DNA from 3 places in the Acidovorax sp. GW835-FHT14B10 genome. Region 3 is predicted to be linked to each of the others. Evidence: predicted binding sites of a transcription regulator. Region 3 holds the regulator's gene; each other region holds the start of a gene.
The links. Region 3 encodes NrdR, which represses ribonucleotide reductase genes. Its sites were predicted from a motif close to CACNANATNTNGTG; they were not measured.
Positions count from the first base shown of each region.

Region 1 (7,626 bases), on a different contig from region 3:
GCCGGGGAAGTCGATGGTGGTGAGCGGAGTGAGGCCGCCCACGCGCAAAGGCTGTGCCGCCGTTGCGTCTGCCCGCGTGGGCAGCCCGACAGGGATCGGCATGGGCGCGATGGTGCCGGGAGTGGCCTGGTCAGCGGCCACAGGCCGATTCAGCGAAAAACTGGCGCTCCTGGTGCTCGCCCTGTTTGCCCACGTTGAAGCTGGACACGGGGCGGTGGTAGCCCATGACGCGGGTCCAGACCTCGCAGGGCTGGCGCTCGGCGTCGGTGAGCTGGATGTCAGCGATGGCGGCGTGTTCGGTGGCAGAAAAGTGGCTCATGGGTATGTGCTCCTGGGGGTTGAAAAAGAGCGTGCCGCAGCGGGTGCTGCGCCGCCCTGGGGCAACAGGGCAAGGGAGGGACCTGGGTCTACCCCGCCCTGCTGATTCACGATCAAACAGGTAGCTTCTTGCGCTGGATGGAAGAGCGCGAGCGACCTATCTGACTCCAATATTGGCCAACAAACATGCGGCTCAAGCAGCCAGTGCCGCGCGCTTGGCTGCCAGCCGCTCTTCGTCGCACGTCGGGCAGAACGGGTGCTCGCCCGCCAGGTAACCGTGCGTGGGGCAGATCGAAAACGTGGGCGTGATGGTGATGTAGGGCAGGCGAAAGCGCGTGAGCGAGCGCTTGACCAGGTCGCGGCAGGCAGCGCCGCTCGACAAGCGCTCGCCCATGTACAGGTGCAGCACGGTGCCGCCGGTGTATTTGGACTGCAGCACTTCCTGGCGTGCCAGGGCCTCGAACGGGTCGTCCGTCCAGCCCACGGGCAACTGCGATGAGTTCGTGTAATAAGGCCGATCTTCGGTGCCGGCCTGCACGATGGCGGGCCAGCGTTTCTTGTCTTCCTTGGCGAAGCGGTAGGTGGTGCCTTCGGCCGGCGTGGCTTCCAGGTTGTAGAGGTGTCCGGTTTCTTCCTGGAAGGCGGTCATGCGCGCGCGCACATGGTCGAGCAGGCGCACCGCCAGCGCGTGGCCGCGCTCGCTGGTGATGTCGTGCGCGTCACCCGTGAAGTTGCGCACCATCTCGTTGATGCCGTTCACGCCCAGGGTGGAGAAGTGGTTGCGCAGCGTGCCCAGGTAGCGTTTGGTGTAGGGGAACAGGCCCTGGTCCATGAGGCGCTGGATGAGCTTGCGCTTGGTCTCCAGGCTTTGCTTGCCCAGGTCCAGAAGGCGGTCGAGCGCGGCGAACAATGCCGTCTCGTCGCCTGCGTGCAGGTAGCCGAGACGCGCGCAGTTGATGGTGACCACGCCCAGGCTGCCCGTCTGCTCGGCGCTGCCGAACAGGCCGTTGCCGCGCTTGAGCAATTCGCGCAGGTCGAGCTGCAGGCGGCAGCACATGGAGCGCACCATGTTCGGCTCCAGCTCGGAATTGATGAAGTTCTGGAAGTACGGCAGGCCGTACTTGGCCGTCATCTCGAACAGCAGCTGCGCGTTCTCGCTCTCCCACGGAAAGTCCTTGGTGATGTTGTACGTGGGGATGGGAAAGGTGAACACGCGGCCCTTGGCGTCGCCCGTGGTCATGACGTCGATGTAAGCGCGGTTGATGAGGTCCATCTCCGCCTGCAGCTCGCCATAGCTGAACGGCATCTCCTTGCCCGCAATCACCGGCACCTGCTCGCGCAGATCGTCGGGGCAGATCCAGTCGAAGGTGAGGTTGGTGAACGGCGTCTGCGTGCCCCAGCGCGAAGGCACGTTGAGGTTGTAGACCAGCTCCTGGATGCACTGGCGCACAGCAGCGTAGTCCATGGCATCGGCGCGCACATAGGGCGCCATGTAGGTATCGAAGGACGAGAACGCCTGCGCACCCGCCCATTCGTTCTGCAGCGTGCCCAGAAAGTTGACGATCTGCCCTACGGCGGACGACATGTGCCTGGGCGGCCCGGCTTCGACCTTGCCCGGCACGCCGTTGAGCCCTTCATGGAGCAGCGTGCGCAGCGACCAGCCCGCGCAGTAGCCGCTGAGCATGTCGAGGTCGTGGATGTGGAGATCGCCCTCACGATGCGCCGCGCCAATCTCGGGCGTGTAGACATGCGAGAGCCAGTAGTTGGCCGTGACCTTGCCCGCCACGTTGAGGATCAGGCCGCCGAGCGAATAGCCCTGGTTGGCGTTGGCGTTCACGCGCCAGTCGGCGCGGGTGAGGTATTCGTTGATGGAGCTTTCCACATCCACCAGCGTCTGCCTGTCAGCGCGCAAGGTGGCGTGCTGCTCGCGGTAGACGATGTAGGCGCGCGCCGTGGCCAAGTGGTTGGCGGCGATGAGGGTCTGCTCGGCCACGTCCTGGATCTGCTCCACCGTGGGCGCCTCGCCATGGAATCGGTGGATCAGCACCTTGGTGACCTGCGCGGTGAGCAGTGCAGCCTCTTCGGCGCCATATTCGCCCGCAGCCTGCCCGGCGCTGGCGAGTGCGGCACGGATGCGTTCCGCGTCAAAAGGAACGCGCTGCCCGCTGCGCAAAACGACTTCACGGGGCAAGGTGACAAGGGTGGAGGCCATGGGTTCTCACAATCCGTCAAGGGGGGTTAAAACACTACCTATGGTGTGTACGATACCCATCAAACACTACCTATAGTTTGATGAAGCACAAACAGTGGGGGTGGTCAGAACCATAAAAAAGCGCGTTCCACCGCCGCGGAACCGTCGCGTGCTGCGCCTGGAGCAAGACCGTCTGCAGCCCGTGGCCATGGCCGGTCGGCTGCGCGATGGAGTCGCGCGGGCGCTGGTACATACTGGCTCCTTGGCACGACCTCTGGATGCAACCACTGCCACTCAGCCCTGGCGTTGACCTACGACATGACCACCTCGCACCGCCCCGGCACCCCGGCCGCCATCACCGCTCCAACGGACCGGGGTCCACGACCAAGGCGCGGCAGAAACCACCTGCCAGCGCTGCGGCCAGGACTGTGCGCCGGCCTCGTGGCCCTGGTGCTCGCGGGCTGCGCCACACAGGGTTCAGACCGGACGGCCCGGCTGGCGCCCGACGACAGTGCCAGCGCCCGCTACGGCACCGACCTGGACGATTGCAGGCAGCACGCCGCCCAGGTGGGCGTAGTGGCCGAAACGCTGGACGGCCTGGTGCAGGGCGCGCTGGTGACGGCTGCGCTGGTGTGGGGCCTGGGCTACGGGCACGACACGGTGCGCGACTGGGCCGCCGTGGGCGGCGTGCTGGGCGCAACGCAGGGGCTGCAGGCGCTGGAGCGGCGCCAGCGCACCGAGGCCGCCTGCATGGCGGCCCGGGGGCACGGATCGATGGTGGCCGCACCCCGACCGGGGCCATGGCGCCCCGCGCCCACGCCCGCACAGGCACCGCCCCGCCGGGTCGGCACCGACGCCTTCAGCGCCGAGCGCCTGGCGCGCAGCCAATCGTGCAGTGAACAGCCGCTGGCCGCGCTGGCGGCCAAGGGCCCGGGGTTCGAGACCTACAGCGTGGCCTGCGCCAACGGCGATGCGCTGGCGATCCGCTGCGAGTTCGGCCATTGCAGGGTGTTGCGCTGAAGTGCGTGGTGTGCAACCCAAGAACCATCACCATATTCCGCACACGCCCCGCACGCCCCCGTGCACCTTGCCTGGCCATTTTTTTCCGGACATCATGGTGGCCGCCCGAAGGGAGACGAAAGAGGCCCACACATGACCGCCAGGAGCACGCACGAGGTTTTCAACCAGTTCGACGAACTGGCCGATTTCAACCTGCTCGGCACTGACGCGGCCCTGGGCGAAGCGCTGGAGCGTGCGGGCGCGCTCTGGGCGCGGCCGCAGCTGTTGGCCTACGGCCAGCAGCTGGGCGCGCAGGAAACCTGGCGCCTGGCCGAGGCGGCGAACCGCCACACACCCGCGCTGCACGGCTTTGACCCGCGCGGGCGGCGCATCGACAGCGTGGAGTTCCACCCGAGCTGGCACGCACTCATGGCCTTGTACCGCGGGCAAGGCCTGGTCGCCCTGCCGTTCCGCGACGCACAGCCCGGCCGCTGGGCCGCCTGGGCGGCGGGTTTTTATCTGCATGGCCAGGTGGAGCAGGGCACGCTGTGCCCGGCCACCATGACCACGGCGAGCATTCCGGTGCTGCAGAAAGAGCCTGCGCTGTGGGCGCAGCTGCAGGCCCCGCTGTTCAGCAACGACTACGACGCGCGCGATGTGCCGCTGGCGCAGAAACGCGCGATCTGGCTGGGCATGGGCATGACCGAAAAGCAGGGCGGCTCGGATGTGCGCGCCAACACCACGCTGGCCACGCCGTTGCGTTCGGGTACCGGCGCAGGCGGGCGCGGTGGCGAATACCTGCTGCGCGGCCACAAATGGTTTTTCTCGGCGCCCATGTGCGATGCGCACCTGGTGGTGGCACGCACGGCCGAGGGCGGCCATGCCTGCTTCTTCGTGCCGCGCTGGCGGCCTGACGGCAGCAAGAACGCGGTGATCGTGCAGCGCCTCAAGGACAAGGTTGGCAACCGCAGCAATGCAAGCAGCGAGGTCGAGTTCGAGGATGCCTGGGGCATCCTGATGGGCGAGGAAGGACGCGGCATCCCCACCATCATCGAGATGGCCACCACCACCCGGCTGAACTGCGTTCTGGGCAGCGCCGCCATCCTGCGCCAGGCCACCGTGCAGGCCCTGGCCTACGCCCGCCAGCGCCAGGCCTTTGGCAGGCGCCTGGCCGAGCAGCCACTGATGCGCGCTGTGCTGGCCGACCTGGCGCTGGAAAGCGAGGCCGCGCTGGTGCTGGCCATGCGGCTGGCCGAGGCCTTCGAGCGTGACGACAGCCCCGTGCAGCGCGCCTGGAAGCGCGTGATGACGCCCGCCGCCAAGTTCTGGGTCTGCAAGCGCGCGGTGGAGCTGACCGGCGAAGCCATGGAAGTGTTTGGCGGCAACGGCTATGTGGACAGCAGCGTGATGGCCCGCCTGTTCCGCGAGGCGCCGGTCAACTCCATCTGGGAGGGCTCGGGCAACGTGATGTGCCTGGATGTGCTGCGCGCCATCGGCCGCGCGCCCGAGGCCGCCATGGCCTTGCTGGCCGAACTGGCGGCAGCCGCTGCGGGCGAGCCGCTTTTGCAGGCCGAGCTGCAGGCGCTGCGCAGCCTGCTGGCCACGCCGCCCGAACAGCGCGAAGCCCTGGGCCGCGTGCTGGTGCAGCGCCTGGTGCTGGTGGCCCAGGCCTGCCTGCTGCGCCGCCATGCGCCGGCAGCGGTGGCCGATGGTTTCATGGCCACACGGCTGGGCAGCGCAGGCGCGGGCCGGGTGGTGGGGGCCATCGACACCCGGGCGGTGGACGTGGCCGCGGTACTGGCGCGCGCTTTTCCGGCCTGAGGCCCCATTCTCCGCAGGCGCTTGCAGCGACGCCAGCGCAAGTGCTCCGGGATGCGCGTGGGAACAATCGGCGGCAACCGTTTTATGCATCAGCGCTGGCAGCTATGGATGAAATTTCATCACTGCACCACATGGAGCGCTTTCCCGGCGCGTGCTGCTGCCCCCACAATGGCGGCCATGCTTTCCATTCAAGACATTCGCGATGCGGCCACCCGGCTGCAGGGCCAGGTGCTCGACACACCGTGCGTTGAATCGCGCACGCTGTCGGACATCGTCGGCGCCCAGGTTTTCCTGAAGTTCGAGAACCTGCAGTTCACCGCTTCCTTCAAGGAGCGCGGCGCCTGCAACAAGCTCACGCTGCTCACCCCGGCCGAGCGCGCGCGCGGCGTCGTGGCCATGAGCGCGGGCAACCATGCGCAGGGCGTGGCCTACCACGCGCAGCGCATGGGCTTGCGCGCCGTGATCGTCATGCCGCGCTTCACGCCCGGCGTGAAGGTGGAGCGCACGCGCGGCTTTGGCGCCGAGGTGGTGCTGCACGGCGACACGCTGGAAGAGGCGCGCGCCCATGCCTACCATCTTGCCGACACCGAGGGGCTGGTGTTCGTGCACCCCTACGATGACGAAGCCGTGGCCGCCGGCCAGGGCACGCTCGCGCTGGAAATGCTGCAGGCCGTGCCCGATCTCGACACCCTGGTCATTGCCGTGGGCGGCGGCGGGCTGATCGCCGGCGTGGCCACCGCCGCCAAGGCGCTGCGCCCGGACATCGAGATCATCGGCGTGCAGACCGCGCGCTTTCCGGCCATGGTCAATGCCATCAAGGGCACGCACCACCCGCAGGGCACCTCCACCATCGCCGAGGGCATTGCCGTGGGCACACCCGGCACCCTCACCCAGGAAGTCGTCAAGCGCCTGGTGGACGACCTGGTGCTGGTGGACGAGGGCGACATCGAGCAGGCCGTGCTGATGCTGCTGGAAATCGAGAAGACCCTGGTGGAAGGTGCGGGCGCAGCCGGCCTGGCCGCGCTGCTGCGCCACCCCGAGCGCTTTGCCGGCAAGAAGGTGGGGCTGGTGCTGTGCGGCGGCAACATCGACCCGCTGCTGCTGGCCGCCATCATCGAGCGTGGCATGGTGCGCTCTGGAAGGCTGGCGCGCATCAAGGTCAGTGCGCGCGACATTCCAGGCGTGCTGGCGCGCATCACCGCCACCGTGGCGGACGCAGGCGCCAACATCGAGGAGGTGCACCACCAGCGGGCCTTCACCATGCTGGCCGCGCAGAACGTGGAGATCGAGCTGGTGCTGCAGACCCGCGGCCAGCCCCATGTGGCCCAGGTGCTGGAGGCGTTGCGCGCGGCCGGCATGGAAGCCGCGCTGATGTGACGCGACGCCGTGGACACCGCGATCTTCGGCGCTGCAGCTAGAATCGCAGCAGTTCTACGCCCTTTGGAGTTCTTGCCATGTCTGACCACAACACCTCGCACGCCCCCGAAGCGCACTCGGCCGACGCCGTGGAAAATGTTGTCCCGCTGATTCCCGTGGTGTTGCCCGTGGTAGGCGCCATCATGATTTTTCTGCTGGCCTTCATTGCCGTGAACATGGCCTGAGGCACACGCCGCATCCGCCACGAACCCCGCAGCGCGGGGTTTTTTTACGCCCCCTTGCCGAAAGATGCCGCCCATGCGATCCGGACACGCCCTCGTACTTTTCTCTGGCGGACAGGACTCCACCACCTGCCTGGCCTGGGCGCTGGAGCATTTCGCCCATGTCGAAACCATCGGCTTCGACTACGGCCAGCGCCACCAGGTGGAACTGCAGGCGCGCCACGCGGTGCTGGCCGCCCTGCGCACAGGTTTTCCGCAGTGGCGCGAACGGCTGGGCGAAGACCACATGATCGATCTGTCCGTGCTGGGCCAGATCAGCGACACGGCACTGACGCGCGAGACGGAAATCGTGATGGATGCCGCTGGCCTGCCCAACACCTTCGTGCCGGGGCGCAACCTGCTGTTCTTCCAGCTCGCCGCCGCCGTGGGCTACCGGCGCGGACTGCACACGCTGGTGGGCGGCATGTGCGAGACCGATTTCTCGGGCTACCCGGATTGCCGCGACGACACCCTGAAGGCCCTGCAGGTGGCCGTGTCGCTGGGCATGGGACAGCGCTTCACCTTCGAGACGCCGCTGATGTGGCTGGACAAGGCCGACACCTGGCAACTGGCCCGCACCCTGGGCGGGCAGGCACTGGTGGACATCATTCTGGAGCAATCCCACACCTGCTACCACGGTGTGCGCGACACGCGCCACGC
Region 1 covers NZ_JBXAGC010000004.1:41,965-49,590, reverse strand. The annotation lists gene AC1Q5S_RS04895 (anaerobic ribonucleoside-triphosphate reductase activating protein) at 1-102, opposite strand, end outside; gene nrdD (anaerobic ribonucleoside-triphosphate reductase) at 131-319, opposite strand; gene AC1Q5S_RS04885 (ribonucleoside triphosphate reductase) at 512-2,530, opposite strand; gene AC1Q5S_RS04880 (glycine zipper family protein) at 2,828-3,529, shown strand; gene AC1Q5S_RS04875 (acyl-CoA dehydrogenase family protein) at 3,662-5,329, shown strand; gene AC1Q5S_RS04870 (threonine ammonia-lyase) at 5,507-6,706, shown strand; gene AC1Q5S_RS04865 (hypothetical protein) at 6,784-6,930, shown strand; gene queC (7-cyano-7-deazaguanine synthase QueC) at 7,004-7,626, shown strand, end outside.
Region 1: AC1Q5S_RS04885 (ribonucleoside triphosphate reductase) is a predicted target of NrdR. The motif match lies at 2,563-2,576, and genes of this name have one in related genera.

Region 2 (7,626 bases), on a different contig from region 3:
TACACGTCGCCCGACACGGTCAGCACCTTTTTCTTGCGCTTTTCAATGAGATGCTTGGCCAGCTTGGCCGTGGTGGTGGTTTTGCCCGCGCCCTGCAGGCCCGCCATCAGGATGACGGCCGGCGGCTGGGCCGCCAGGTTGATGTCGGCCACGCCCTCGCCCATGGTGGCGGCCAGCTCGCGGTTGACGATGCTGACCAGCGTCTGCCCCGGTTTGAGCGAGCCCAGCACCTCCTGGCCCAGGGCCTTTTCCTTGACGCGGGCGATGAAATCGCGCACCACGGGCAGAGCCACGTCGGCCTCCAGCAAGGCCATGCGCACTTCGCGCAGCATGTCCGTGACATTGGATTCGGTGATGCGGGCCTGGCCGCGCATCTCCTTGACGAGGCGCGTGAGTTTGTCGGTAAGGGCGGAGGCCATAGGAGAAGTTCCGGTGTTGCCCGCGCGCCAGCCTTGCTGTCGTTGTGTATGCGGGCCCGCCAGGGCGCTGGCGGTGGGGCGAAAGGCTAAACTGTGCCCATGATTTTACCCAGTGCTTCCCCTGTCAGCTGGCTATTGGCCCTGGCGGCCGCTGCCGCGTATGCCGTACCGGCGGCTGCGTCCTCGCGCCTGAGCGCCACCGCCGCGCGCAATGCGCTGCTGCTGGCGTGGGTGCTGCACGCCGCCGTGCTGGTGTGGGGCCTGTGGGGCGACGCCCCCCGCTTCGGCTTTGCGCCCGCGCTGTCGATGACCGCATGGCTGGTGCTCACCGTGTATGCCGTCGAACGCCAGCTTTTTCCGCAATTGCGGGCGCGCTGGATGCTGGCGGTGCTGGGCGCGGTGGCAGTCCTGCTGACCCTGCTGTTTCCTGGCCAGCCTCTGCATGTGACCGCTTCCGCCTGGCTGCCGCTGCACCTCGCACTGGGCATTGCCTGCTATGGGCTTTTTGCCGCAGCGGTAGTGCATGCCTGGCTGATGACGCGCGCCGAACGCCAGATCCGCCAGGCCGAAGACCCGCAGAACGGTATCCCGCTGCTCACGCTGGAGCGGCTGACCTTCCGTTTCGTGACCGCCGGCTTTGTCCTCTTGTCGGCCACCCTGCTGGCCGGCTGGCTGTTTGGGGAAGTGCTTTACGGGCATGCCGGGCGTTGGGACCACAAGGCGGTTTTCTCGCTCCTGTCCTGGATCACCTTTGCCGCCCTGCTGCTGGGCCGCTCGCGCTTTGGCTGGCGTGGACGCAATGCCGTGCGCATGCTTTATGCGGGTGCCGGGCTTTTGCTGCTGGCGTATGTGGGTTCGCGCTTCGTGATGGAGGTGGTATTGGGTCGAAGCACATGAAATACCTCGTCTTGCTGATCGTTCTGGCGGTGGCCGTGGGCATCTGGCGCAGCCGCCGGCCCACCATCTCCGGCGCCGCCAGGGCAGCGCCCCGGACTCCCCTGCTGCCGCAGGACATGGTGGCCTGCGAGCACTGCGGCGTGCATGTGCCGCGCGCCGAGGCGCTGATGGTGGGCCATCACGCCTACTGCAGCGCCGAGCACAGGCGCCAGCACAGCGCCTGACACCATGCCCTATCTCCTGCCAGGCCTTGCCCCTTCCGCGGCCGATGCGCCCTTTGTGCGCCTGTGGCGTGGGTTCCTGACAGGCCGCGTGATGGTGGCACTGGCACTGCTTTTTTTGCAGGGCCTGGGCCAGTTCATGAACCTGGCTGTGGAGCCGGCGGTGCTGGCGGTGTGCCTGGCCTACCTGGCCGCGACCCTGGCCGAGCGCACTCTGGCAGGCCGAGCCCCACCACCGCCCACGGCGGGCGCCCGATGGCTCCCGTTCATCGGAGTGGACCTGGCGGCAGTGTGCGCCCTGCAGTTGCTGCAGGCCGGCACCATGAATTACACCCCCCTGTTCGGCCTGCCCATCCTGATGGCGGCGGTGCTGGGCACGCTGACCCTGGCCCTCGGCACGACGGCGGGCGTCACCTTGCTGCTGCTGGCCTGGGCCTGGTGGCAGGGCCTGCACAGCGGTGGGGATGACGCAGCCCGCTACCTCCAAAGCGCCCTCACAGGCACCGGCTTTTTCATCATCTCCTACCTGGTGCACCAGCTGTCCGTGCGACTGGCGCGCGAACAGCAGCTGGCACTGCAAAGCCAGATGGCGGCACAAGTGCAGTCGCAGGTGAACGCGCTGGTGATCGAGCACCTCACTGACGGGGTGCTGGTGCTGGACAACCAGGATGTGGTGCGCATTGCCAACCCTGCTGCATTGCTGTTGCTGGGCGGCCCCGGTGTACTGAAGCCTCCTTTTGCCCTGAACAACAGCCCCGCCTGGGAGCCGCTGGTGTCGCTGGCGCAGCGCACATTCCGCCAGGGTCAGCCCGTCACGGCCGACGCGGACCTGCGGCACCCCGGGCAGAGCCCGACCGGACTGCATGTGCGCACCTGGCTCACCACCTCGCGCGGTGAATCACTGCCGGAGCCTGAAGTGCGCCTGTGCGTGATGTTCCTGCACGATCTGCGCGAACTGGAAGCGCGCTTGCGCACGGAAAAGCTGGCCGCCATGGGCCGCATGTCTGCCGCCGTGGCCCACGAAATACGCAACCCGCTGGCGGCCATCGTGCAGGCCAATGCCTTGCTGGAGGAGGACCTCAACGACGCGGGCCACCTGCGGCTTGCCCAGATGGTGCGGCAGAATGCAGAGCGCCTGGCGCGCATCGCCGAAGAGGTGCTGGACATCGCCCGCGTGCAGCACCAGATCAGCCATGCGCCCGCCTCCACACTGATGCTGGACGACACCGTGGCCCAAATCTGTACCGACTGGCAACGCCAGGACCCGGCGCAGCGCAGCGCCACCATTTCACTGATGGCCCATGACGCCCAGATCGAGTTTGATACGGAGCACCTGCGGCGTGTACTGTTCAACCTGCTGGACAACACCCTGCGCTACAAGGGCCAGCACAACGATTCGCTGGTCGTCACCACGCGCGTCAACCCCTCGGGGGTTGTCAGCCTGCAGGTATGGAGCGATGGTGCGCCCATGGACAAATCGGTGGAGCGCCACCTGTTCGAGCCCTTCTTTTCCTCTGAAAGCCGATCGAGCGGGCTGGGCCTGTATATCTGCCGGGAGCTGTGCCAGCGTCACAGCGCATCCATTCGCTACCAGCGCCTGGTGCGCACCACCGGGCGCGGCGAGACCGGCGGCAACGCCTTCACCGTGGGTTTCCGCCGCAACACACGCCCTGCAGAGAATGCAACCCTGTTTGACACCATCGTGGTCTGAAACGCCCCTGAATCCATGAACGCCCCAGCTGCCTCCATCCTCGTCGTCGATGACGAACCCGATCTGCGCACCCTGTACGAACTCACGCTGCTGCGCGAAGGCTACCGGGTGGAAACCGCAGCCAGCATGCAGGAGGCGCGCCAGCAACTCAAAGACCTGCGGTTTGACGCCGTCATCACCGACATGCGCCTGCCCGACGGCTTTGGCATGGAATTGCTGCGGGACCTGCGCGACCAGCAGCGCCGGGAGCGCTGCGTGGTCATGACGGCTTACGGGTCCGCGGAAAATGCGGTGGAAGCACTGCGTTCGGGCGCGTTCGATTACCTGACGAAGCCGGTAGACCTGAAACAGTTCCGCTCGGTGGTGGCTTCGGCCGTGCAGGGAACGGGGGGTGTTCCCGCGCCACGCTCCAGCCGCAACGCCGGACGCACGGGCAGCACGGCCGAACCCGTTGGCACCGGGGGTGCGATGGACCGCATCGTGGGCGAATCGCAGGCCATTCGCCATGTCAAGCAGCGCATCGCCAAGGTGGCCCGCAGCATGGCCCCGGTGCTGATCCATGGCGAGTCTGGCACGGGCAAGGAACTGGTGGCCCAGGCGCTGCACGCCAGCAGCCAGCGCGCTGAAGGCCCTCTCATCGCCGTCAATTGCGGTGCCATCCCCGAAAACCTGCTCGAAGCCGAATTTTTCGGCGCCCGCAAAGGCTCTTACACCGGGGCCAGCCAGGATCGCGACGGCTACTTCCAGGCCGCACGTGGCGGCACACTGTTTCTGGACGAAATTGGCGATCTGCCCTTGGCGATGCAATCGAAACTGCTGCGCGCCATCCAGGAACGCAGCGTGCGCCCCCTGGGCTCGACCCAGGAGGAAACCGTGGACGTGCGCATCGTGAGTGCCACCCACCGGGACCTTGCTGCCGATGTGCTGTCGGGCCGGTTCCGCCAGGACCTGTATTACCGTCTGAACGTGATCGAGATCGTCATTCCGCCGCTGCGCGAGCGTCGGGAGGACCTGCCCGCCTTGTGCACTGCCTTGCTGACCCGCATTGCGCACGAATCAGGCATCCAGCCTCCGATGCTCACGGAGCGAGCGCTGAGCACCATCGCCAGCTACCCCCTCACCGGCAATGTGCGCGAGCTGGAAAACCTGCTGCACCGGGCCGTGGCACTGAGTGACGGGGAAGAACTGCATGTGGAATGCGCCCCGTCCACGGCCGAGGCCTTCGGCAACCAGCCGCTCCACCCCGCCTCACCAGCGCCCGCCGCTCCAATGCCGCCGGACACGCCGACGGCGAGCGGGCCGGCCCCCTCCACCCCGCTGCCCAGTGATCTTCAGGCCTGGCTGGACCAGCAGGAGCGGGAGATCCTGGTGCGCGCACTGCGTGAGGCCAACTTCAACCGGACTGCCACGGCGGCGCGGCTGGGCATCAGCCTGCGCCAGATCCGCTACCGCATCGCCCGCTTGAACATTGCCGCGCCGAACGACAACGACGTGCATGACGACCTTGCCTGACGGGTCTCCTGCCCCGGACTTGTGGAACGCGGGCTGGCATCGGGACGCCCTCCGGCAGCCGTCGCCCAATTTTGGCCCGCGCCCCGGCGCCGCCGCCGTGGACCTGATCGTGGTCCACTCCATCAGCCTTCCGCCAGGACACTATGGCAACGGGGCGGTGCAACGGCTGTTTGCCAACACGCTGGACTGGGACGCCCACCCCTACTTTCAAAGCATCCGGGGGCTGCAGGTGTCTTCGCACTTTTTCATAGCGCGTGACGGCACCCTCTGGCAATTTGTGGACTGCGACCAGCGCGCCTGGCATGCCGGCCAATCCAGTTACCGTGGACGCCCCCAATGCAACGACGACTCCATTGGCATCGAGCTGGAGGGACTGGAAGGGCAGACCTTTGAGCCGGCGCAATACGAGGTGCTGGCCCGTCTGTGCGCCGACATCCAGGAGCGCTACCCCATTGCCCATGTGGCGGGACACGAACACATCGCGCCTGGACGCAAACAGGACCCGGGACCCGGATTTGACTGGCCACGGCTGCAGAACCTGCTTGCGTGGCCTCCCGCCCGGTTTCCGATCGGCACTCGCAACGCACCGCCCCCCGGCCCATGATGCGGCTGTCGCGAGCAAGCATCACTCCTTGCAACGCGCTCACGACAAAGTGAAAAAAATCGGACGCAATGCCCATGCGGGCTGCTACCGAAAAACCGCCTGTACGGCCCGACATTGCTTGATCTGAGTCATGAAATGTCGGCGATACGCGGCTCTCCGTACTTGTCAACACCCTGCCGAACAACCGCACCACGGATGGTTTCAGGCGAGAAGGGTTTTCCCGGCTGTACACTACCGGTAGTGTCCTGAACACTATCAACACACCATAGCTAGTGTGCAACAGATTGAACGCCGTGCCCCATCCGGGCAGCGCGGCAGCATTTCCAGCCCGTCAGCCCATCCCAGACAGCCCACAGAAGAGGATACCCATGCAAGCTGCTTTGAACACCCCCGTCGCCGCCCTCGCAGCCACCCCGCAAGCGCAGCCAGCACACAGTGGCGCATCCGCCAACGTGCTGACGCATTACCAGATCATCCGGCGCAACGGCGCGGTCGTCCCGTTCGAACCGCAAAAGATCGCCGTCGCCATGATGAAAGCCTTCCTGGCGGTGCATGGCACGCAGGGCGCTGCATCGGCCAGCGTGCGCGAAGTGGTGGATACGCTGACCCAGAATGTGACCCGCGCGCTGATGCGCTCGCGTCCTGGCGGCGGCACCTTCCACATAGAAGACGTCCAGGACCAAGTGGAACTGGGCCTCATGCGCAGTGGCCACCATGAAATTGCACGGGCCTATGTGCTCTATCGCGAACGCCGCACCCAGGAGCGCTCCCGGCAAAGCGAAGAGCAGACGCCTGCGGCGCCCCAGCTGCATGTGCTCGACAGCGGCGAACGCGTTGTTCTGGACCTGGCCCGCCTGCAGTCACTGATCGAATCCGCCTGTATCGGCCTCGGCGCAGATGTCTCCGCGCAGCCCATCGTGGTGGAAACCATGCGCAACCTGTACGACGGGGTTCCGATGGAAGAGGTGTACAAGGCCTCCATCCTCGCTGCGCGCACCCTGATCGAGAAGGATCCGGACTACACCTACGCCACGGCACGCCTGCTGCTGCACACCATCGTGCGGGAAGTCCTGGGCAAAGACGTCGCCCAGAGCGAAATGGCGCAGAGCTATGTGGACTATTTCCCCCAGTTCATCAAGAAGGGGGTGGAAAACGACCTGCTTGATGAACGCCTGCTGCAGTACGACCTGCAGCGCCTGGGGGCCGCGCTCAAGGCCGAGCGCGACCTGAAGTTCGATTACCTCGGTCTGCAGACCCTGTACGACCGCTATTTCCTGCACGTGCGCAAGAGCCGCATCGAGCTGCCCCAGGCGTTCTTCATGCGCGTGGCCATGGGCCTGTCCCTGAACGAGATCGACCGCGAAGCCCGCGCCATCGAGTTCTACGAAATCCTCTCCAGCTTCGACTTCATGTCCAGCACGCCCACGCTGTTCAACAGCGGCACGCTGCGCTCACAGCTGTCCTCCTGCTACCTGACCACGGTGCCCGATGACCTGGACGGCATCTATGAGTCGATCAAGGAAAACGCCCTGCTGTCCAAGTTCGCCGGCGGCCTGGGCAACGACTGGACCCGCGTGCGCGCCCTGGGCAGCCACATCAAGGGCACCAACGGCGAGTCGCAGGGCGTGGTGCCCTTCCTCAAGGTGGTCAACGACACGGCCGTGGCGGTGAACCAGGGCGGCAAGCGCAAGGGCGCGGTCTGCACCTACCTGGAGACCTGGCACCTGGATATCGAGGAGTTCCTGGAGCTGCGCAAGAACACTGGCGATGACCGCCGCCGCACGCACGACATGAACACGGCCAACTGGATCCCCGACCTGTTCATGCGCCGTGTGATGGAAAAGGGCACCTGGACGCTGTTCTCGCCCTCCAACGTGCCCGACCTGCACGACCTGTTTGGTGCCGCGTTCGAGAAAGCCTACGTGGCCTATGAAGAAAAGGCCGCACGCGGCGAGATCCAACCCGCCAGGACGGTACAGGCCACCGATCTGTGGCGCAAGATCCTGACCATGCTGTTCGAGACCGGTCATCCCTGGATCACGTTCAAGGATGCCTGCAACGTGCGCTCACCCCAGCAACACGCTGGCGTGGTGCACTCGTCCAACCTGTGCACCGAGATCACGCTCAACACCAGCGACACCGAAACCGCCGTGTGCAACCTGGGCTCGGTGAACCTGCTGCAGCATCTGAAGAACGGCCAGATCGACCACGACAAGCTCAAGAAAACCATCACGGTCGCCATGCGCATGCTCGACAACGTCA
Region 2 covers NZ_JBXAGC010000032.1:22,759-30,384, reverse strand. The annotation lists gene ffh (signal recognition particle protein) at 1-419, opposite strand, end outside; gene AC1Q5S_RS19170 (cytochrome C assembly family protein) at 519-1,316, shown strand; gene AC1Q5S_RS19165 (PP0621 family protein) at 1,313-1,540, shown strand; gene AC1Q5S_RS19160 (ATP-binding protein) at 1,545-3,248, shown strand; gene AC1Q5S_RS19155 (sigma-54-dependent transcriptional regulator) at 3,264-4,760, shown strand; gene ampD (1,6-anhydro-N-acetylmuramyl-L-alanine amidase AmpD) at 4,744-5,364, shown strand; gene AC1Q5S_RS19145 (ribonucleoside-diphosphate reductase subunit alpha) at 5,733-7,626, shown strand, end outside.
Region 2: AC1Q5S_RS19145 (ribonucleoside-diphosphate reductase subunit alpha) is a predicted target of NrdR. The motif match lies at 5,626-5,639, and genes of this name have one in related genera.

Region 3 (7,626 bases):
GCATCTTGCCCCCAGGTCTGGGCCGGCGCCGGATCGTTGCGGCGCGTGAGCAGCTGCAATTGCAGCATCCGGCGCGCACCGATATGTTCCGCCGGCGTTGGCGCCTCGGCCGCCATCTCCAGCCGGAGCAAGGCCTCGGCAGCGTCGCCTGCGGCAGGGGCGGACAACGCCTGCGACCAGGCAGCACGCACGCCGGCCGTGACCCGGCCACCCAGCTCCTGCGTGCTCGGCAACAGCGCCGCATCGCGCTTTTCCCAGGCCGTCAGCAGCTGCGTCAGCGCTTCACCATGGGCCTGCGCGGCCAGCTTCTTGAGCGCCAGTTGGGCGTGCTCCATGGCTTCGCGCTGGGCGCGGAAAGCCGTGTCACCCAGGCGTGGCCCGCGCTCTTCGTATGCAGGACGATCACCGAAGCGGCCACCACGGTCATTGCGATCGCCAAAATGGCTGTCGGCACGCGGACCGCGGCCACCATCGCGATCACCGCGGCCCTCACGGCGATCACCCGGACGCCCGCCCCGGCCTGGCGCTGCGGGCGCATCCTTCTTCATGCCAGGGCGGTCATCGCCACGCACCGCCACCACGGGGCGCGCGGCCGGCTTGGGAGCGACAGGGGCAGCAGCAGGTGCAGTCACTTCTTCAGCACCTTCTGCTGCGGCCTCTGCAGCTGCATTTTCAGCAGCTTTTTGCGCAGATGAGGCGGGCGCTTCAAGCTGATTTTGTGCATCTTTCTGCGCCGAAGCCACCGCCTGTGCCGCCTGGGCCTGTCCGTGCAGCGCGGCTTCCAGCGCCTGCATGGCGGTGCGGATTTGCTGCGCATCGCCCGTGGCATTGGCGGCTTCCAGCGCCTTGGAGGCCTCCAGCACCACCCGGTCGCGGGCGCTCAGTTCGGTGACCGCCTTCTCCCGGTCTGCCGACTTGCGGTTGAAGGCTTCATCCATCGGCTTGCGGAAGGCATCCCACAGCTTTTGCTCATGCTTGCGGTCCAGCGGCACGGCCTGGGCTTCGGCCTGCCAGCGCTGCTGCAAGGCCTTCACGGCATCAATGCGCAGCGTGGGCGCAGCGCCCAGCGCCACCGCTTCGTCAATCATCGCGTGGCGTCGGGCCAGGCTCTCTTTTTGCGCACTCTCCAGCGGCGCGGCGGCCGCACTGATGGCCTGCTTCCACAGCGGCTGCAGTTCGGCAAAGAGCTTTTCACCCACATGCCCGCCCTCGCGCCAACGGTCGCCAAACTGGTGCAGCGCGCGGTTGATGGCCTTCCAGTCACCGGACGCGGCATGCTCCTGCGCCCACGCCTTGACCTCTTCGATGAGAGCCAGGCGCTGGGCCTTGTGTTCGGCAGCCTCGGTGCGAATCTTGTCCAGCCAGGCTTCGACCACCTTGTGCGCGGCGTTGCACGCCTCATCAAACTTCTTCCACAAGCCGTGGTTGGGCGCGCCGCCCTGGTCCGACTGTTTCCACTGCTCGCGCAACTGGCGCAGTGTTTCCTGCATCTTGCGGCCACCCAAGGCCTGTCCATCGGGACGCTGGAGCAGCGCCTGCGCCTTGGCCACCAGCTCTTCGCGAACCTGGTCCGCGCTCCACCGCTGCCAGCCTTCGAGTTCACCGGCAGCCACCAGCGCGGCATGCACCTGGTGCTCCAAAGGAGTGTCGATGTGCTTGCCATGCACTTTCAGCACCGCGCGCAGCGCAGCAGCGGCGCCCGCACTGGCTTTGCCATGTCCTTCGGCCGTTTCCTTCTCCAGGGTGGCCAGCGCTTCGCGCACCGCCTGCATGGCCTGCTCCTGCACTTGCGGGTCCACCTTGGGGCGCGCCGCGCGGGCCGGCTTGGCCGCTGCGGCTGCGGCCGCCTCCATGGGCAAACCACGGGCAGCACGCAGCTCGTCGGCCCACACGGGAACGGGAGGCAACGCGGCAGCCGTGTCTGCAGCAGCCGCAGCAGCTTGCGCCACGGCAGGCTGGAATGCGTCCCACACGACCAGCAGCTGCGTGCGCGAGGCCTCCAGCAGGGGCGGAAAGCGCGCCTCCACGCTGACCCAGCTGGCGTCTCCGGTCAGTTCCTGGGCCTGCTCCTGCCAGCGCGCAACGTCGGCACGCAGCAATTCGAGCGCAGCCTGGGCATCTTTCCAGGATTTGGTGGAAAGCACTTCGATTCGCTGGGCGAGCAACACAGCGGCTTCCCGCTGCACCTGAACGCGGTGCTGCAGGTCTTCGATCACTTTCACCCGATCGGCCACCTGCACCTTGAGCAGCGACAGGGGTTCGCGCGACAGAGGCGCGCCGGCCTTGGCCGCATCGCGCTGCCACGCCAGGGCGTCGGCAATATTGAGCTTGGGAGCGGCCAGCAATGCCTGGGCCTTCTCGGCCCATTCGGCCGCAATGACCTCCTGGCCCTTGGCGCGGCGGATTTCATCCAGCCGTTCACGCACCGCACGGGCGGCACCCTTGTCACGCCCGCTCAGTTCTTTGAATACGTCCTGCAGTTGCTCGGGCGCCGGCTGGGATGCGAGCCAGTCACGGATGCGAGCAGCCCGCTCACTGGAGGTGGCGGCCGAAAAAGCGCCACCAGTCAGTGCATCCAGTGGATGCGACTCTTGGGTTTTGGCCGGGGCCGGGTTCACTTCAGGTGCGTCGGACATTTTGCTGCGAGAAAAAAAAGGAAACATGGATCCAATGGATAACGAAAACCGGACAGACTGCGATGGAAAGCGGGCCGTTGGGGCCCTGTCAATGCGCGCCTGCGGGTGAGAAGACTATTTTCGCCGGGTTCCAGCAAAAGACCACACCATGGTCCTGGGCCGCGCATCAGGCAATGATCTGGCGCAAGCCGGTCAGGCCGGCGGACGCAGGCAGGTCGGTCGATGGATTTCATCTCCCGGTACAACGGAATGCACCCAGGAAAACGGTCCCATTATCTATATATATATGCGCAACCAACGAACAGGCCAGCGTGCCCCGACAGCCGCACGCTGACCCTGCACCAACAAGAAAGCCCGGAAAACAGGCCGCATGGCCTGCCCACCGGGCTTGACGGCTGACGCAACGGTCTTTGCCATCGTTTCGCAATCTGGAGATGAAGATCCACATTGCGAGGAGGCAAGGGATTGCCTCCAAGGTTTGCCATAAAAGCAGCATCTGCTGCACCTGGGCACTGCATGCCTTCGGCGGGAGACTTTGCCTTGTCTGGCGATGCCTGAAATCCTCAGGCAGTGCCACCTTAGCAAATTCGTGGGACCGACTCAAATCGCATTCTCAATGGGTCGTGCGAACACGATTGAATCTGACACACGATCGTCACAGAACGTGCTTCAAGATTTCTGTGGAATTGGTAAAAATTGGCCTGTTACTGGGGTTTTTTACAGTTTTTTAATAACAAATTAGTATTAAAAACAAATTTGTTAGTATTGACTTGGCATTTAGTGAACTTCTAGAATCCGCCAGCCCCCAAAAAGGCTGGTAAAAACCCCAACCCGCTGCCGAACCCGGCTAAGTCAGTTCCTCGCTTCGCCTTATGAACGAAGCACGAAATTGATGGCGTACCAATCCAGGTGAGTGACTGAACCGATGCTGTCGTTGACGGCGGCATTGTCTGCAGAGCTCGCCTCAGAAAGGAAGAGCTATGACAGCGTCCGGAAAAATTGTCTCCGGTGTACGAACCTTCGCGACCGACGTGACCGAAGGTTTCCTTGAGATCACCCACAACAGCTTTGCCCTCATCGGGCTGGCCGTCGCCTTTGTCGTCCTGACCCTTGCCGCCCGCCCGGACTTGCGCCAGGCAGGCGAGGAGCAGCTGAGAGACTGGCTGCAGTCCCGCCAGGTGGCCCTGCTGGACATGCCGGTCGAGCTGGATGCCAGCGAGCGCGCAACCGCCACCAATCCCAAAGACCTGCCCAAGGAGCAGGCCGCGGTGGCTTACTGGCTGAGCAAGAAGTACCGCGTTGCGCCAGAGCCCCTGAGCGCGCTGGTGGCCGAAGCCTATGAAACCGGCGCCCGCACCAAGATCGATCCGACCCTGATCCTGGCCATCATGGCCATCGAATCGAGCTTCAACCCCTTTGCCCAGAGCGCTGTGGGCGCCCAGGGTCTGATGCAGGTCATGACGCGGGTCCACACCGACAAGTACGAGAACTTCGGTGGCCATTTCGCGGCGTTCGATCCGGTCACCAACCTGCGCGTGGGCGTGAAGGTGCTGCAGGAATGCATAGCGCGGGCCGGATCGGTGGAAGGCGGACTGCGTTACTACGTGGGCGCGGCCAATCTGCCGGATGACGGTGGCTACGCCGCCAAGGTGCTGGCCGAGCATTTCCGCTTGCGCCAGGTCGCGGGTGGACGCTCTGCCCCCATGAACCCGCCCGCCACCCTGTCAACCCAGGCCCCGGCTCGCACCGTCCCCGTCACCGCGCCCGCCGCTGCGCCTGAAACCGCTGGCGACAAGCTCGCTCTGCTGTAAGGCCCTGCCCCCAGGCGACCAGTGCAGGCGCCCGGTGCTGGTCGGCTACACTAGCGGCGTACGCGACTGGCGATAGGCGCGGCTTCCCGCAGGGGGCCGCCGCTGACGTGGAAACCAGCAAGGACATGCCCCTTGCGAACCACTAGGGAGCGTGCCGCAAAGGCTCAAAACCTTCTGCGTTCCGCCGTTCGCCTGGGCAGCCCCTGTTTCAAGGGACACAAGTTCATAGGACTGCCAATACCATGTACGACCGCAAAACTCTTGTCGAGCAAACCGATCCCGAACTCTTTGCCGCCATCCAGGCCGAAAACAAGCGCCAGGAAGAGCACATCGAGCTGATCGCCAGCGAAAACTATGCCTCGCCCGCCGTCATGTGGGCGCAGGGCACGCAGCTGACCAACAAGTACGCCGAAGGCTACCCCGGCAAGCGCTACTACGGTGGCTGCGAGCATGTGGACGTGGCCGAGCAGCTGGCCATCGACCGCGTCAAGCAGATCTTCGGCGCCGAGGCCGCCAACGTGCAGCCGCACTGCGGCGCCTCCGCCAACGAGGCCGTGTTCCTGGCCTTCCTCAAGCCCGGCGACACCATCATGGGCATGAGCCTGGCCGAAGGCGGCCACCTGACACACGGCATGCCGCTGAACATGTCGGGCAAGTGGTTCAACGTGGTCTCCTACGGCCTCGATGCCAACGAAGCCATCGACTACGACGCGATGGAAAAGAAGGCCCACGAAACCAAGCCCAAGCTCATCATCGCCGGTGCCTCGGCTTACAGCCTGCACATCGACTTCGCCCGCTTCGCCAAGGTGGCCAAGGACGTGGGCGCGATCTTCATGGTGGACATGGCCCACTACGCCGGCCTGATCGCCGCCGGCGTGTACCCCAACCCCGTGCCGCACGCCGACGTGGTCACTTCCACCACCCACAAGAGCCTGCGCGGCCCGCGTGGCGGCATCATCCTGATGAAGGCCCAGCATGAGAAGGCAATCAACAGCGCCATCTTCCCCGGCCTGCAAGGCGGCCCGCTGATGCATGTGATCGCTGCCAAGGCCGTGGCCTTCAAGGAAGCGCTGCAGCCCGAGTTCAAGGCCTACCAGGAACAGGTCGCCAAGAACGCCAAGGTGGTGGCCGAGACGCTGACCGCACGCGGCCTGCGCATCGTGAGTGGCGGCACCCAAAGCCACGTGATGCTGGTGGACCTGCGCGCCAAGGGCATCACCGGCAAGGAAGCCGAGGCCGTGCTGGGCGCAGCCCACATGACCATCAACAAGAACGCCATCCCCAACGACCCTGAAAAGCCGATGGTGACCAGCGGTGTGCGCATTGGCACCCCTGCCATGACCACGCGCGGCTTCAAGGAAGAAGAAGCCCGCGCCACGGCCCACCTGATCGCCGACGTGCTGGACAATCCGCGCGACGAGGCCAACATTGCCGCCGTGCGCGCCAAGGTCAACGCGTTGACGGCCCGTTTCCCGGTCTACGGTTAAGTCCGGCGCACTGCTCCGATGAAGTGCCCCTTCTGCAGCCACCAGGAAACCCAGGTCGTCGAGACCCGGGTGTCGGAAGACGGGGACTTCATTCGCCGCAGGCGCCAGTGCGGCGCCTGTGACAAGCGCTTCACCACCTACGAGCGGCCGGAAGTGAACTTCCCGGCCATCGTCAAGAAGGACGGCCGCCGCATCGAGTACGAGCGCGGCAAGCTGCTCGCCTCGTTCAACCTGGCCCTGCGCAAGCGGCCCGTGAGCACCACCCAGATCGACAGCGCCATCGAGCGCATCGAGGAAAAGCTGCTCAACCTGGGGCAGCGCGAAGTGCTTTCCAGCCGCATTGGTGAACTGGTCATGCGCGAATTGAAGAAGCTCGACAAGGTGGCCTACATCCGTTTTGCCAGCGTGTACCGCAGCTTCGAGGACATCGACGACTTCCGCGCGATGGTCGATGAGGTGCGCAAGTAAATTGCGCCAGATTGAGAGCGTTTGGGTCCAAAGCGCTTCTGCACCAGGCGCTACCAGCCAGCACTTAAATAGCAAACCGTGGATCGATGGCGCCACCACGGAGCCAGCCCGCACCAGGGCAGCGCGTCTTTTTACACGGCGACTCACTATAAAAACAGAGCTCCTGACGCTGGATACGCAAGCGCCAGAGGCACTTTTCACGGATTGGACTCCATGGCCTGCGCACTGCGGGTGATGCGGTTCACCGACGGCGGCGCCACGGGGCCATAGGTGCGGAAATAAGCCTCCAGCGCGTCCAGATCCTGGCCACCACTCCACAGGGCAGGCGCCTGCGCGAACACCGTGAAATTGTCACCGCCGCCGGCCAGATAGTTGCTGAGGGCGACGCGCACGGTGGCCTCATCGGTCAAAGGCCGGCCATGCAGCACCATGCGGCTGATGCGTGCTCCGGCCGGCCGCGAAAGATCGTAGGCATAGGTAAACCCGGCCGACACCGACAGCACGCGCGGCCACGCGGGCGTGTTGGTGCCGCTGTGAAACTGCTGCTCCAGCGCCGTGCGCAACTGGCCCCGGTGAGGGCCTTGACCACCAGATGGTTGCCAAAAGGCTGCACGGCAAACAGCTGCCCGTAGCGTACCAGGCCTTGCTCGTCGGGCACCAGATCGGCGCGCACGCCGCCGGGGTTCATGAAGGAAATCTGCGCCCACCCTGCTCGGACCCTCGCGTGGCGGCCAGCTGGGCATCGGCGGTCAGGTTGCCCAGCGGTGTCTCCAGTGAAGGGCCGGGCTGCCGCAGGACGGCCGCGGTGAGTTGCCCCACGGGCCGCTGCGCCAGCGGCTCGGCCGCCGCACGGTAGGTGTCGATCAGTTGCTGCACCCCCGCGTCGGCGGCAAACACCGGCGCCATCGGCTGGGCGCCCACATGGCCGCGCGGTCCCCGTGAACCCCTCGCCCTGCACGATGACCTGGCGCGCCGTCTTGCGCACCACGCGCCGCGTGCGGGTGTCCACGCGCAGGGCAATGTCGGTGACCAGCGCGCCGTACAGGCCGGCGCTGGTCAGCAGAAACGGGCGCTGCGGATTCACGCTGGCGTAGTCGCACACATAGGCGCGGTGGGTGTGGCCCGAAACCACCACGTCCACGGCAGGATCGAGCCGCGCAAGGATGGGCACGATGTCGCCGCTCAGCCCCGCGCAGCTGGTTTCGGTGATGCCGGCCGTGGTGG
Region 3 covers NZ_JBXAGC010000009.1:114,901-122,526, forward strand. The annotation lists gene AC1Q5S_RS09205 (DUF349 domain-containing protein) at 1-2,663, opposite strand, end outside; gene AC1Q5S_RS09210 (lytic transglycosylase domain-containing protein) at 3,617-4,447, shown strand; ZMP/ZTP riboswitch at 4,500-4,652, shown strand; gene glyA (serine hydroxymethyltransferase) at 4,690-5,934, shown strand; gene nrdR (transcriptional regulator NrdR) at 5,953-6,402, shown strand; partial or broken gene AC1Q5S_RS09225 (bifunctional metallophosphatase/5'-nucleotidase) at 6,600-7,626, opposite strand, start outside.